2 regions of the Rhizobium sp. NLR10b genome follow, and region 2 is predicted to be linked to the other one. Evidence: predicted binding sites of a transcription regulator. Region 2 holds the regulator's gene; the other holds the start of a gene.
The links. The regulator PhoB, encoded in region 2, activates phosphate uptake and scavenging genes when phosphate is short. The targets are predictions, from matches to a motif close to TGTCATNNANCTGTCAT.

Region 1: the regulator PhoB is predicted to act here: its motif matches at 3,494-3,510, upstream of phnF (phosphonate metabolism transcriptional regulator PhnF).

The regions. Positions count from the first base shown of each region.
Region 1 covers NZ_JABDWV010000018.1:51,011-58,560, reverse strand. The annotation lists gene phnK (phosphonate C-P lyase system protein PhnK) at 1-359, opposite strand, end outside; gene HJB91_RS25880 (alpha-D-ribose 1-methylphosphonate 5-phosphate C-P-lyase PhnJ) at 356-1,231, opposite strand; gene HJB91_RS25875 (carbon-phosphorus lyase complex subunit PhnI) at 1,228-2,334, opposite strand; gene phnH (phosphonate C-P lyase system protein PhnH) at 2,339-2,947, opposite strand; gene phnG (phosphonate C-P lyase system protein PhnG) at 2,947-3,423, opposite strand; gene phnF (phosphonate metabolism transcriptional regulator PhnF) at 3,534-4,271, shown strand; gene HJB91_RS25855 (2,3-bisphosphoglycerate-dependent phosphoglycerate mutase) at 4,326-4,961, opposite strand; gene dapB (4-hydroxy-tetrahydrodipicolinate reductase) at 4,983-5,807, opposite strand; gene HJB91_RS25845 (ABC transporter ATP-binding protein) at 5,823-7,550, opposite strand, start outside.
Region 2 covers NZ_JABDWV010000003.1:263,105-270,654, reverse strand. The annotation lists gene HJB91_RS06220 (Hsp33 family molecular chaperone) at 1-538, opposite strand, end outside; gene argF (ornithine carbamoyltransferase) at 632-1,546, opposite strand; gene HJB91_RS06210 (aspartate aminotransferase family protein) at 1,584-2,783, opposite strand; gene HJB91_RS06205 (GcrA family cell cycle regulator) at 3,207-3,740, shown strand; gene phoB (phosphate regulon transcriptional regulator PhoB) at 4,034-4,717, opposite strand; gene phoU (phosphate signaling complex protein PhoU) at 4,878-5,591, opposite strand; gene pstB (phosphate ABC transporter ATP-binding protein PstB) at 5,635-6,450, opposite strand; gene pstA (phosphate ABC transporter permease PstA) at 6,466-7,550, opposite strand, start outside.

The sequences.
Region 1 (7,550 bases), on a different contig from region 2:
CCGATCGCCATCAGCCGTTCACCGACATTGGCGCCGGCAGAGACGCTCATGCGTAGCCCGTCGGCCGGGTTCTGATGCACGAAGCCCCAGTCGGTGCGCATCAGGAAGCGGCGTTCGGCCTCGTTCATGTGGTAGAGGTCGCGGTAGCCGCCGTCGCGCATGTGGTACTCGACGCTGCCGGTCGTCGGCATCAGCCGGGTGGAGATGCAATTGAGCAGCGTCGTCTTGCCCGAACCGGATTCGCCGACGATGGCGAGAACCTCGCCGGGCCAGAGCTCGAAGGAGACGTTCCGGCAGCCGATGCGCTTGCCGTAGAACTTCGAGAGGTCGTTGACCTTGAGAAGCGGGATATTGGTCATTCTGCAGCCCCCCGGGCCAGCATTTTGCCGGCATGCCCTTGGGCCCGGCGATCTTCGCAATGGTCGGTATCGGAGCAGACGAACATGCGCCCGCCCTTGTCATCGAGGATGACCTCATCGAGGTAGACCTCCTCAGCGCCGCAGAGCGCGCAAGGCCTGTCGAAGCGCTGGATCTCGAAGGGATGGTCCTCAAAATCCAGGCTGACGACATCGGTATAGGGCGGCACGGCATAGATGCGCTTTTCGCGACCGGCGCCGAAAAGCTGCAGCGCTTCCGACCTGTGCATCTTCGGATTATCGAATTTCGGCGTCGGCGAGGGATCCATGACATAACGCCCATGTACCTTGACCGGATAGGCATAGGTGGTGGCGATGCGGCCGTTGCGGGCGATATCCTCGTAGAGTTTCACATGCATAAGGCCGTATTCTTCCAGCGCATGCATCTTGCGCGTCTCGGTCTCGCGCGGTTCGAGGAAGCGCAGCGGCTCGGGGATAGGCACCTGGTAGACGAGCACTTGGCCAGGCCCGAGCTTCTCTTCCGGGATGCGGTGGCGCGTCTGGATGATCGTCGCTTCGCTGGTGCGCGTCGTCACCGCGACATTGGCGACCTTCTGGAAGAAGGCCCGGATCGAAACGGCATTGGTCGTGTCGTCGGCGCCCTGGTCGATCACCTTCAGCACGTCATCAGGCCCGATGATCGAGGCCGTCACCTGCACGCCGCCGGTGCCCCAGCCGTAAGGCATCGGCATTTCTCTGCTGGCGAAGGGCACTTGGTAGCCCGGAATAGCGATCGCCTTCAGGATGGCGCGGCGGATCATCCGCTTGGTCTGCTCGTCGAGATAGGCGAAGTTGTAGCTGGCGAGATCGCTCATTCGGCGGCTTCCTTCATGTCTTCGCCGGCATTGCGGGCGGCTTCGAATTCGCGGCGCATGCGGCGGACGAGATCGAGTTCCGCCTGGAAGTCCACATAATGCGGCAGCTTCAGGTGCTCGACGAAGCCGGTCGCCTGGACATTGTCGGAGTGCGAAATGACGAATTCCTCGTCCTGTGCCGGCGCGGTGATATCCTCGCCGAGTTCTTCGGCGCGAAGCGCGCGATCGACCAGCGACATCGCCATTGCCTTGCGCTCGCTCTGTCCGAAGACCAGGCCGTAACCGCGGGTAAACTGCGGCGGCGCCTTGGCCGAGCCCTTGAACTGGTTGACCATCTGGCATTCGGTGATCTGGATTGTGCCAAGCGAGACGGCGAAACCGAGCTCCGGCACGTCGAATTCCACCTCGGCTTCGCCGATGCGGATCTCGCCGGTGAAGGGGTGGTTTCGGCCATAGCCACGCTGAGTGGAATAACCGAGCGCTAGCAGGAAGCCCTCGTCGCCGCGGGAAAGCGCCTGCAGGCGCAGGTCGCGGGTCATCGGAAATTCCATCGGCTCGCGGGTCAGGTCTCCGATCTCGTGATCTTCGGGCATGTCGCCGTCGGCCTCGATCAGGCCCTCTTCGCCGAGGATTTCGGAGACGCGCATGACGCGGCCGGTCTCGGCCGGGCGCCGGGCCGGCGCCTCGACCAGTTCGTCCTGAAGCAGCGACGGATCGAGAAGGCGATGAGTATAGTCGAAAGTAGGCCCAAGCAGCTGGCCGCCCGGCAGATCCTTGTAAGTCGCCGAGATGCGCCGTTCGATCGTCATGTCAGCTGTCTCGAGCGGCTTGGAATAGCCGAAGCGCGGCAACGTCGTGCGATAGGCGCGCAGCAGGAAGATCGCCTCGATCATGTCGCCGCGCGACTGGCGCACGGCGAGGGCGGCGAGCGTGCGGTCGAAAAGCGAGGCCTCCGCCATGACGCGGTCGACGGCGAGGGCGAGTTGTTCGACGATCTGCTCAATGCCGATCGCCGGCAACGAACGGTCGCCGCGGCGGCGGTCGGCAAGCAGCCGATGGGCATTGGCGATGGCGGCCTCGCCACCTTTGACGGCAACATACATGAGCTCAGATCTCCGTTGCTGTGATCTTGGTGGTGCGCGGCAGGCAGACGAAGTGTCTGCCTGAGGTCAACACGATGTCGACGCCGCGCGGGAAGAGCGCCCGGTTCTCGCTCCAGAGTCTGAGGAAGGTCTCCGGCAGGCTGGCCGGCCCGATCTCCACGACACTCTTGATGCCCGGACCCATCAGCGCCAGCCTGCGTCCGCCGTCGAGTTCGGGAAGTTCGATGACAACAGTCGTCGAACGGTCGGGATATTCCTGTGTGCCTGATGCAAACAGGCCGAAGGAGCAAAGCGTAATGCCCGCCTCAATGAAGGCAAAATGCGCATCGGCCTTCTCGGCGGTCAGCGGCGCGCCAGTGTGGAAGCCGAGCCACTCCGGCATGGCGGATTTCGCCAGTCCCGTGGTAAGCCAGACCGGCGTGTCGTGGTCGCAAAGCGTGAGCGCGATCGCGCCGGCGGCAATGCCGAGCGGCGCCGGCGGAGCGATATCGGGCTCAATGGTCTGAATGGCGCCGGGACGGGCCATGCCGTCCATCAGCATCTTGAAGACGCTCTGTGCATGGAAAACCGGGTCGGCAAAACCGCCGATCAAAGCTTCTGTCGCAAGACCCATCAGTTGTCTCCCCGCACCATGGTGAAGAAATCGACGCGGGTTGCCGCCGTCTCATCCGCCTTGCGGCGCTCAGTGGCGGCGATGCGCGCGGCAATCGGCAAAAGCAGTGCCTGTTCGACAAAATTCTTGCTCGTCTCCTCCTGCCAGAGCGCGTCGAAGATCGCCGCAAGACGGGCCTTCTCCCGGTCGGTGCCGAGCGCCTGCGCATGACCGATGGAACCGGACTCGAGCCGCACCGTCGCGCGTGTCATCGTCACCTCGCCGAGATTGAAAGGAGCTCCGCCGCCGCCGATGCGGCCGCGCACCATTACAAGTCCGGTCTCCGGTCCGCGCACCGGATAAGCCACGGGCTTTTGCGGCAATGCGTCCCAGACTGCCTGGAGTTCGCTCCGTTCCGCTCGCGCCAACAGATCGGCGGCGCGTTTGCGCTCCGAGACCGTTTGCGACGCGGCGTCTTCCTTGTCCGCTGATATCATCGCTGCTTTCCTCGAAATGTCTATTGATATAGACAACCATACAAGTTATACCTAGCCTTAAATCGGTGTCGTGACAAGCGTGTGACATCGTGGGGCAAGGCAGGGGCAGAATGGCAGGACTGAAGCAGGTGCAGAGGCAGACAGGTGTGGCGCTCTGGCGTCAGATCGCCGATCGAATTCGCGAGGCGATCGGCAACGGAGCCTATGACGAAACGAGAATGGTGCCGCCGGAAACGGTGCTGGCGCTGCAATTCGGCGTTAACAGGCATACGGTGCGCAGTGCGCTGGCGGCGCTGGCGCAGGAGGGGATCGTGCGCGCGGTGCAAGGCCGCGGCACGCTGATCGAGCGCAAGCAGCGGCTGAACTTCCCGATCACCCGGCGCACGCGCTTCACTGCCGGCATCGGCGATCAGGCGCGCGAGACGCGTGGTCTTCTGCTCGATGAGGCGCAGGAGGAGGCGAGCGCCGAGGTTGCCCGCTGGTTGGGTGTGAAACAGGGCGAGCAAGTGATCCGGCTGGAAACATTGCGCCATGCCGACAGGCGGCCGGTTTCAAAAGCGACGAGCTGGTTTCCCGCCGAACGTTTCGCCGGGATCGGCGAGGCCTACCGCAAGCATGAATCGATCACCAAGGCTTTCGCCGAGCTTGGCGTGGCGGATTATGTCCGCGCGACAACCGAGGTGACGGCTGCCCATGCCGGGACAGCCGACCTTGCCGACCTGGAACTCACCCCCGGCGCGATCCTGCTGATCGCCAAGGCAATGAACACCGATCTCGACGGCGTGCCGGTGCAATATTCGATCAGCCGTTTCGCCGCCGACCGGGTGCAGTTCACGATCGAGAACTGAGGCCAATAGTTGAGGCAGGCGTGCCGACCGCTTCCGGCGGCACGCCTCACCGAATTAGTGTGCACCGGACATATCGCCCAGAACTTCCTTTGAAGCCACGGTTGAATCCGCCTTCAGCTTGTAGACCATTGGAACGCCGGTCGCGAGATTGAGGGCGAGCACGCCTTCTTTGGTCAGCTTGTCGAGCACCATGACCAGCGAGCGCAGCGAATTGCCGTGGGCGGCGACCAGCACCTTTTCGCCGCGCAGCACGCGCGGCAGGATTTCCGTGAGGTAGTAAGGCCAGACACGGGCGCCGGTGTCGCGCAGGCTCTCGCCGCCCGGCGGCGGCACGTCATAGGAACGGCGCCAGATATGAACCTGTTCCTCGCCCCATTTGGCACGCGCGTCATCCTTGTTGAGGCCGGAGAGATCGCCGTAGTCGCGCTCGTTCAGCGCCTGGTCGCGGATCGTCTCGAGGTCGGGCTGGCCGACCTTGTCGAGGATGAGCTTCAGCGTGTGCTGCGCGCGCACCAGCGCCGAGGTATAGGCGACGTCGAATTTGATCCCGTATTCGGCAAGTGCGGCGCCGCCGGCGTTGGCTTCCTGGATGCCGAGCTCCGTCAGATCCGGGTCCTTCCAGCCGGTGAAGAGATTCTTCAGGTTCCAGTCACTCTGGCCGTGGCGAACGAGGACGAGGGTACCGCTCATGAATATGCCTCCGATATGTCGTTATTGGGAAGAAAGCCCGAGCACGTCGAGCATGGAATAGAAACCTGGCTTCTTGTCGCGCGCCCAGAGCGCCGCCTTGATCGCGCCGCGCGCGAAGATCGAGCGGTCTGCCGCGCTGTGCGACAGGGTGACGATTTCGCCTTCTCCGGCAAAAAGCACGGAATGCTCGCCGATGACCGAGCCGCCGCGCAGCGTCGCAAAACCGATCGTGCCGACTTCGCGCGCGCCGGTGTGGCCGTCGCGGACCCTCACCGATTTTGAGGCAAGATCGATACTGCGGCCCTTGGCTGCCGCTTCGCCGAAGAGAAGGGCGGTGCCGGAAGGAGCATCGACTTTGTGCTTGTGGTGCATTTCCAGGATTTCGATGTCCCAGTCCGCCGGATCGAGCGCTCGTGCCGCCTGCTCGGCCAGAACGCTGAGCAGATTGACGCCGAGGCTCATATTGCCAGACTTGACGACGCGGGCATGGCGTGCCGCGGCGGCGATCTTCGCGTTGTCCTCGGTCGAGCAGCCTGTCGTGCCGATGACATGGACGATGCGGGCCTGAGCGGCGAGACCGGAAAACTCCACCGTGGCGGCAGGCGCGGTGAAATCGAGCACGCCTTCGGCATGCAGGAAAGCCTGGAGCGGATCGTCGCCGATGATGACGCCGGTCGGGCCGAGCCCGGCAATTTCACCGGCATCCTTGCCGACGAAGGGCGAGCCGGCACGTTCGACGGCGGCATGCAGCATCACGCCTTCCATGGAATGAATGAGCCGGATCAGCGTCTGCCCCATGCGTCCCGCTGCGCCGACCACCACCAGTTTCATCGCAGCATCGCTCATGTCAGTCTCGCCAGCTTAGTATGAATCCGAGGCCGAGGGCCTCTGCAGATTGTTGAGGCGAGCGTAAAGACCGTCGCTGACCTTCGCAAGCGTCTCATGATTGCCCTCCTCGACGACCCGGCCCTGCTGCATGACGACGATCTTGTCGGCGCGCACCACGGTCGATAGCCGATGGGCGATCACCACCACGGTGCGCCCGGTCATCGCCTCGTCGAGCGCCTTCTGCACGGCGGCCTCGGATTCGGTGTCGAGGGCGGAGGTCGCCTCGTCGAGCAGCAGGATCGGTGCATTGCGCACCAAAGCGCGCGCGATGGAAAGTCGCTGGCGCTGGCCGCCTGAAAGCGTCACGCCGTTTTCGCCGACAGGCGTATCGTAACCCTGCGGCTGCGCTGAGATGAAGTCATGCGCATAGGCAAGCCGGGCGGCCTCTTCCACCTCGGCATCGGTCGCTTCCGGCCGGCCGTAGCGGATATTGTCGCGGATCGTGCCCTCGAACAGGTAGGGCTGCTGCGAGACATAGGCGAGCTGCTGGCGCAGCGACTTCTTGGTGATGTGGGCGATATCCTGCCCGTCGATCAGGATCTCGCCTTCGCGAGGGTCGTAGAAGCGCGGAATGAGGCTGATGACGGTGGATTTGCCCGCTCCAGAGGGGCCGACAAGCGCCGTGGTCGTCCCGCCCTCGGCGACGAAGCTGACACTGTTCAGCACGCTTTCACTGCCGTAGGCGAAGGAAACATTGCGGAATTCGATGCGCGCCTGCGTCACCGTCAGCGGCCGGGCATCCGGCAGGTCGCGCTGGCGCGGCTCCATGTCCAGCAATTCGTAGATCATCCGTGCATTGACGACGGCGCGTTCCATCTGCACCTGCAGGCGGGCAAGGCGGCGGGCCGGGTCATAGGCAAGCAGCAGCGCCGTCACGAAGGAGAAGAAGGCGCCCGGGGCCACATTGTAATAGATCGAGCGATAGGCGGCATAGGCAAGCACGCTGGCGACGGCAAAGCCTGCGAAGCTCTCCGTCAGCGGCGAGGTGCGCTCGGAAAGCCGGGCAATCCGGTTCGCCCGGTTTTCGGCGGCGGTGATGAGCTTGTTGACCTTGTTCTCCAGCTCCTCTTCCATCGTGAAGGCTTTGACGATGGCAATACCCTGGATCGTCTCCTGCATGGCCCCCAGCACGTGGCTGTTCAGATGCACGGCCTCGCGGGTTGCCGAGCGAAGACGTTTGGAAACATAACGCAGCGCATAGAGCAGTGGCGGCGCCATGATGAACACGGCGAGGCTCAGCAGCGGGTCCTGGAGGACCATCACGCCGATCAGCGAAACGAATGTCAGGAGGTCGCGCACCGTCGAGGTGATCGTCAGGTTGAGCACGTCACGGATGCCGCTAACGTTCTGGCTGACTTGCGCGGCGATATGAGCCGAGCGCGCCTCGCTGAAAAAGCCGACTGAAAGCGTCATCAGATGGGCATAGAGGCGGCGCTGATAGCGGGCGACGATATTGTTGCCGACCTTGGAAAGCGCCACCGCCTGGCCGTAGCTGGCAAAGCCGCGCAGCACGAAGGCAATGAAGATCGAAAGACAGATGATCCAGACGACGTCGGCGCGGCGGTTGGCGAAGGCCTCGTCGATGATCGCCCGCATGATCCAGGCGGTGAACGCCGTCGAAAGTGCCACGACCACGAGGCAGACGATAGCGAAGACATAACCCCAGAGATGGTCGCGGCCGTTTTCAGCGATGATGCGCTT
Region 2 (7,550 bases):
GTTCGGCCGCAGCCAGGCGCACCCGCGTCGGGATCTGCTCCGACTGGCGGAAATAGACGCCGGCGATCTCCTCGAGCGAGGTGCCGTCGAGCGCGACAATACCCTGATAGGGCTGGGCGAACTTGCCCTGATCGATGGTGAAGGCGAGCACGCCCTTGCCGAGCAGTTGCTCCGGCTCGGTCTCGCCTGAGGCAATCGCCTGGTCGAGCAGCGCCCGATCGAAACGGGCGTAGGCGCGCACGTTCTCCGGCGTCGAGAAATCGGCGACGAGCAGATCGACCGGGCCGTCGCCCTTGGTCTGCACGGTGAACTTGCCGTCGAACTTCAGCGAGGTGCCGAGCAGCACCGTCAGCACGACGACTTCGGCAAGCAGCCGGGCAACGGGCGCGGGATAATGATGGCGCTCGAGGATGGCATCGAGCATGGGGCCGAGCTGGACGGCGCGGCCGCGCACATCCAGACCCTCCACCTGAAAGGGGACGACATGATCATCGCCGGCGAAATCGAACTGGCCGAGGGCGGCTGCAGCTTCTGCCATGGCTTTACTCCTAGTTTCGGGAGCGGCGGCCAAAGTGTCCGGCGCTCGCGCAGTCGGGCCGCAAGCTTATGACTCGCAACATCCGATTATGGTTCAGATCGCGCCCAGGCACCAAGCAAGAATCGATTTCTGCGCATGAAGACGGTTTTCCGCTTCATCGAAGACCACGGATTGCGGGCCGTCGATCACCTCGTCCGTCACTTCCTCACCGCGATGCGCGGGCAGGCAATGCATGAACAATGCATCGCTGCCGGCCTTGGCCATCAAGGCCGCATTGACCTGATAAGGCTGGAAGACGTTGTGACCCCGGGCCCGATGTTCCTGATTCATGGAGACCCAGGTATCGGTCACCACGCAATCGACGCCTTCGACCGCACGGTCGGCATCATGGCAGAGCATGATTTCGGCGCCCTCATTGCGGGCCCAGTTCAGATAGTGATCCTTGGGCTCCGAACCAAGGGGGACGGCCATGTTCATGCGGTAGCCGAAGCGCGCCGCCCCTTCGACCAGCGAATGCAGCACATTGTTGCCGTCGCCGGTCCAGGCGATGGTCTTGCCCTTGATCGGGCCGCGATGCTCCTCGAAGGTCATGATATCGGCCATGATCTGGCAGGGATGGGTATCGTCCGTCAGCGCGTTGATGACAGGCACGGTCGCATGTTCGGCAAGCTCCAGCAGGCGCGAGTGTTCGGTGGTGCGGATCATGATCGCATCGACATAACGCGACAGCACCTTGGCGGTGTCGCCGATCGTCTCGGCGCGGCCGAGCTGCATTTCGGTGCCGGAGAGGAACAGCGTTTCGCCGCCGAGCTGGCGCATGCCCACGTCGAAAGAGACGCGGGTGCGCGTCGACGGCTTCTCGAAGATCATCGCCAGCATCTTGCCGGCGAGCGGCTTGTCGCCCTTGCCGGCCTTGAAGGCCTGCTTGCGGGCGAGCGCGTCGTTCATGATGGTTCTGAGGTCGGCCGATGTGACGGCCGAAAGATCGAGGAAATGTTTAGGAGCCATGTTCTTACCTGTCGTGCGCCCGAAGGCGGCGATCCCTTCAAGCCGTCTTCTTGATCTTGGCGGCGCGGATGCTCTCGGCGGCGCGCTCGAGGCGCACAAGCCCTTCGCGGGCTTCCTCGGCAGTGACCACCAGCGGCGGAAGAAGGCGGATGACGTTGTCGCCGGCCGGCACGCCGAGCAGATGCGCGGCCCGGATCGCCTGCAGCAATTCGGCCGAGGGAACCGCAGCCTTGACGCCGAGAAGAAGCCCTTCGCCTCGGATATCCTCGATCACATCGGGATAACGATCCTTGAGCGAGGCCAGTCCCTGGCGGAAGACGAGCGCGACGTCGCGCACATGCTCAAGGAAGCCATCGGCGAGGATGACGTCGAGCACGGCGCTGCCGACCGCCATGGCCAGCGGATTGCCGCCATAGGTCGAACCATGCGTGCCGGCCTTCATGCCGGAAGCGGCCTCGGCGGTTGCAAGGCAGGCGCCGAGCGGGAAACCGCCGCCGATGCCCTTGGCGACGGCCATGATATCAGGCGTGATGCCGGACCATTCATGGGCAAACAGCTTGCCGGTACGGCCGACGCCCGTCTGCACCTCGTCGAGGATCAGCAGCAGGCCATTTTCGTCGCAGATCCGGCGCAGCGCCTTCATGAATTCGCTGGTGGCGGCACGCACGCCGCCCTCGCCCTGCACCGGCTCGATCAGGATTGCGGCCGTCGCATCGGTAATGGCGGCACGCACGGCATCGATGTCGCCGAACGGCACCTGATCGAAACCCGGCGCCTTGGGGCCGAAACCTTCGAGATATTTCTCCTGGCCGCCGGCGGCGATCGTCGCCAGCGTGCGGCCGTGGAAAGCGCCTTCGAAGGTGATGATATGGAACCTCTCGGGATGGCCCTTGGAAAACTGATAGCGGCGCGCCGTCTTGATGGCGCATTCGAGCGCCTCGGCGCCCGAATTGGTGAAGAACACCTTGTCGGCGAAGGTGGCGTCGGTCAGGCGTTTGGCCAGGCGCTCCTGGCCGGGAATTTCATAGATATTGGAGAGGTGCCAGACCTTGTCGGCCTGCTCCTTCAGCGCCGCGACCACATGCGGGTTGCCGTGGCCGACGGAGGTGACGGCGACCCCGGCGCCGAAATCGAGATAACGCTCGCCGCTCTCGGCGATCAGCCATACGCCCTCGCCTCGCTCGAACCGCAGCGGGGCACGAGAATAGGTGTCGTAAAGCGGCGCGGCTTCAGCCATCGCGGGTCTCCCGTTCAATGTTGTCATGCGCGGATTCCGGCTAACAAAACCAGGTCCGAAAAATCAAAAATGCCGCCTTTCGGCGGCGAGCGGTACTATTTCCTTTTCGCGCTGCAATGTCAACAAAACTGCGGCCTTAGCGTATGCCGCAAGCTTGTACAGGGGCACTTTCGGCCTTCAACAGGCATTATTGCAGAAATGACACGCAGAGGCAGCAAGTTGGGGAAAAACTTGAAATTCGATTCATCCGGATTCCCGCGACTCTTGTCACGGAGTCAGCCTCACACTAGGTTAAAGTTCAATTACTAGACTGCATGCGGCGGAACTAGTCACCAAAATTGATCAAGCGTTTCTTGTTTCGGAGGCTTCCGGGACAACGGTGAGGGATTCTGCCATCACCAACGCAAAAGGTGGAGACAGGGCATGAACTGGACAGACGAGCGGGTCGAGAAACTCAAGAAGCTTTGGGCCGAAGGACTGAGCGCCAGCCAGATTGCTGCGCAGCTTGGCGGGGTCAGCCGAAACGCCGTTATCGGCAAGGTGCACAGGCTCAGCCTTCCCGGCCGCGCCAAGGCCGGCGGCACGGCCACCGCGGCGCGCACGCCGAAGCGCCAGACATCCGCGCCGCGCGCGCCGAACTACGCCTCCCGGATCGCCACCCGCACCGTGACCCGCCAGCAGGGCGCAACCCTGCTGAAGGAAGAGATCGAGATCGATACAGTCGAGGAAATGGAATATGTGCCGAAGGGCAACGTGGTGGTGCCGATTTCCCGCCGCCTCGGCCTGACGGAGCTCACCGAACGCACCTGCAAGTGGCCGGTCGGCGATCCGCTCAAGGAAGATTTCCATTTCTGCGGCTGCGAATCCCCGGACAATTCGCCCTATTGCAGCTATCATCAGAAGCTTGCCTATCAGCCGATCAACGAACGCCGCCGGGCGGCGGCGCGGGTCAGCTGAGCGGACCGGTATAGCCAGACATAAAAAACGGGCCGCCGTTTCTTATTCGAGTGGGAAGTGACCTTTGCGTTTAGCAACCCCCACACTCCGTCATGCCAGGGCTTGACGGAGGAGAGGTGGCGCCGGGACAAGTCGGCTTTGCAGGCGCGATGGAAAGGTGGTGCCGAGACGCATAAGCCTCGCCGGCGCAACGACGCTGGCTCCGCAGCGGCGACGATGGACGACAAGGCGGGCCTCACAAGCCGTACTGCCGTGCGTTTGGCGGGAACGCCAACCCCACACTCCCTCAGCCTTCAGGCCTCCATCGAATAACCGGCGCCGCGGACGGTGCGGATGACGTCCTGCATGTTGGAGAAATTCAGCGCCTTGCGCAGGCGGCCGACATGGACGTCGACGGTGCGTTCGTCGACATAGATGTCGTGGCCCCAGACGCCGTCCAGCAGCTGCGAACGGGAAAAGACCCGGCCCGGCGACGACATCAGGAATTCCAGCAGCCGGAATTCGGTCGGGCCGAGGCGGACTTCGCGGCTCTTGCGGTGGACACGATGGGTTTCGCGGTCGAGCTCGATATCGCCGCATTTCAGCACCGAGGACAGCACCTCGGGACGGGCCCGACGCAGCATCGCCTTGACGCGGGCGACGAGCTCGGGGGTCGAGAAGGGCTTGACGACGTAATCGTCGGCGCCGGTGGACAGTCCGCGCACACGCTCGCTCTCCTCGCCGCGCGCCGTCAGCATGATGATCGGCAGCCGCTCGGTTTCCGGCCGCATGCGCAGGCGCCGGCAGAGTTCGATGCCGGAGACGCCGGGCAGCATCCAGTCGAGGATGAGAAGGTCGGGCGTGCGCTCCTGAAGCCTGATCTCGGCCTCGTCGCCGCGCAGGATGGTATCGACCTCAAAGCCTTCCGCCTCAAGATTATAGCGAAGAAGCACGCTCAGCGCTTCCTCGTCTTCAACAACTGCGACTCTCGGGATCATGCGTGTCCGTCTCCTCGCGCACAAGCGTTAAACCGGGACGATTTAAGCAGGCGTCCTGCGCAAATACAGAAATTGGCTGCGACCTCTTTGCGCGCCCCGAACGGGCGCGCACGCAAGTGACTGGTCCGGGCGGCTGGCCCGGGCGGCTCGTTCGGAACAATTATTCCGTCGCGGCGCCGACGGTGTTGGCACTGTCATCCTTCGGACGATCGCCTTCCGGCTGGGCGCCCGTCGCCATGTAGTAAATCGTCTCGGCGATGTTGGTGGCATGGTCGCCGATGCGCTCGATGTTCTTGGCGCAAAAGAGCAGATGCGTGCAGCTCGTGATGTTGCGCGGATCTTCCATCATGTAGGTCAAGAGCTCGCGGAACAGCGAGGTGTACATCGCGTCGATCTCGTTGTCGCGTTCGCGGATGGCGGTCGCCTTGTCGGCGGCGCGTGTCGTATAGACGTCGAGCACTTCCTTGAGCTGGACGAGCGCCAGCTCGGAGAGGTGCTCGAGGCCGCGGGCGAGCTTGCGCGGCACGCCTGTGCTCTGCACGGCGATGACGCGCTTGGCGGTGTTCTTGCCGAGGTCGCCGACGCGTTCGAGATCGGCGGCGATGCGGATCGAACCCATGATCTCGCGCAGGTCCGAGGCCATCGGCTGACGGCGGGCGATGGTGACGATCGCCTTGTCGCCAATCTCGCGTTCGGTGTGATCGAGGATCACATCGTCGGAAATGACCTTTTGCGCCAGCGCCGTATCGCCGTTGACCAGCGCCCGGACGGATTCCGCGACCATCTGTTCGGCCAGGCCGCCCATTTCGGAAATCCGCCTGGAGAGGAACTTCAGATCATCATCATAGGCGGAATAAATATGTGTCGATGCCATGGGGCTTTGTCCTCGAATAACGGAAAGCTTCGTGTCGCCGGGATCAGCCGAAGCGACCCATGATGTAATCCTGGGTGCGTGGATCGTCGGGGTTGGTGAACATCTTGTCGGTGTCGTTCTCCTCGACGAGGTTGCCGAGGTGGAACATGGCGGTGCGCTGCGAAACACGCGCGGCCTGCTGCATGGAGTGGGTGACGATGACGATCGTGTAGTTCTCGCGCAACTCGTGGATCAGCTCCTCGACCTTGGCGGTGGCAATCGGATCAAGGGCCGAGCAGGGTTCGTCCATCAGGATGACCTCCGGGCTGACGGCGACGGCGCGGGCAATGCACAGGCGCTGCTGCTGACCGCCGGAGAGGCCGGTGCCGGATTCGTGCACGCGGTCCTTGACCTCGTTCCACAGGCCGGCGCGCTGCAGGCTGCTCTCGACGATCTGGTCGAGATCGGCCTTCGACTTGGCGAGACCGTGGATGCGCGGGCCGTAGGAGACGTTTTCGTAGATCGACTTCGGGAACGGGTTCGGCTTCTGGAAAACCATGCCGACGCGGGCGCGAAGTTCGACCACGTCGATATCCGGATCATAGATGTCGTCGCTGTCGAGCGTGATCTTGCCGGTGACGCGGCAGCCTTCGATCGTGTCGTTCATGCGGTTGAGGCTTCGCAGGAAGGTCGACTTGCCGCAGCCCGAGGGGCCGATCAGGGCGGTTACGGTGTTTTCGCGGATGTTCAGGTTCACGTCGAAAAGCGCGCGCTTCTCGCCGTAATATACGGAGACATCCTGTCCAATCATTTTATACGGGACGTTGCTCATCTTCTGATCCAGCGCCTTTTCAACTGCAGCTTCCGTCAGCATGTTCATGATGTTTAACTCCGTTTACCAGCGGCGCTCGAAGCGACGACGCAAGAGGATGGCGCCCATGTTCATGACGATCAGGAACAGGAGCAGGACGATGATGGCACCCGAAGTACGCTCCACGAAGGCACGTTCGGCCTCGTTCGCCCACATATAGACCTGCACGGGCAAGGCCGTCGAGGGCTCGAGCGGTGTCGTGGGCGCATTGGCGACGAAGGCGACCATGCCGATCAAGAGCAGCGGCGCGGTTTCGCCAAGCGCGTGCGCCAGGCCGATGATCGTGCCGGTGAGGATGCCGGGCATGGCAAGCGGCAGGACATGGTGGAACACCATCTGCATCTTCGAGGCGCCGAGGCCGAGCGCTGCGGCGCGGATCGAAGGCGGCACGGCGCGCAGAGCCGCGCGGGTGGCGATGATGATCGTCGGCAGGGTCATCAGCGTCAGCACCAGGCCACCGACCAGCGAAGCCGAGCGCGGCAGGCCGATGAAGTTGATGAAGACGGAAAGGCCGAGCAGACCGTAGACGATCGACGGGACGGCGGCGAGATTGTTGATGTTGACCTCGATCAGGTCCGTCAGCCTGTTCTTCGGCGCAAACTCCTCGAGATAGATCGAGGCGGCGACGCCGATCGGCAGCGACAGAACGAGCACGATCAGCATCAAGTAAAGCGAGCCGATGAGGGCAACGCCGAGGCCGGCGGCCTCCGGGCGGCTGGAATTGCCGTTGACGAAGAGGCCGCTGTTGAATTGCTTCTGGAGAACGCCGCCCGCCTTCATCTGGTTCATCCAGTTGACCTGCTTGTCGTTGACCTTGCGGTTCTTCTCATCGACGGAAAGATCGATCTGGCCCTTGTTGGCACTGTCAATATTGGCATCAGCGAGCAGGGTGACATTGACCGTCTTGCCGATGATCGAGGGATCGGCGACGACCAGATCGCGCAGCTGGATCGGCGCGCTCTTGGAGAGCATGGCGGTTGCATCGCGCACATCCGGACGGCTCGATGCATTGATGTTCAGCTGCTTGACGATCGCGTCGCGCAGCAGAACCGGATAGTTGGCGGCGATCAGCACCGAAGGATCGGTCGCCCGCTTGCCGTTCGGATCGA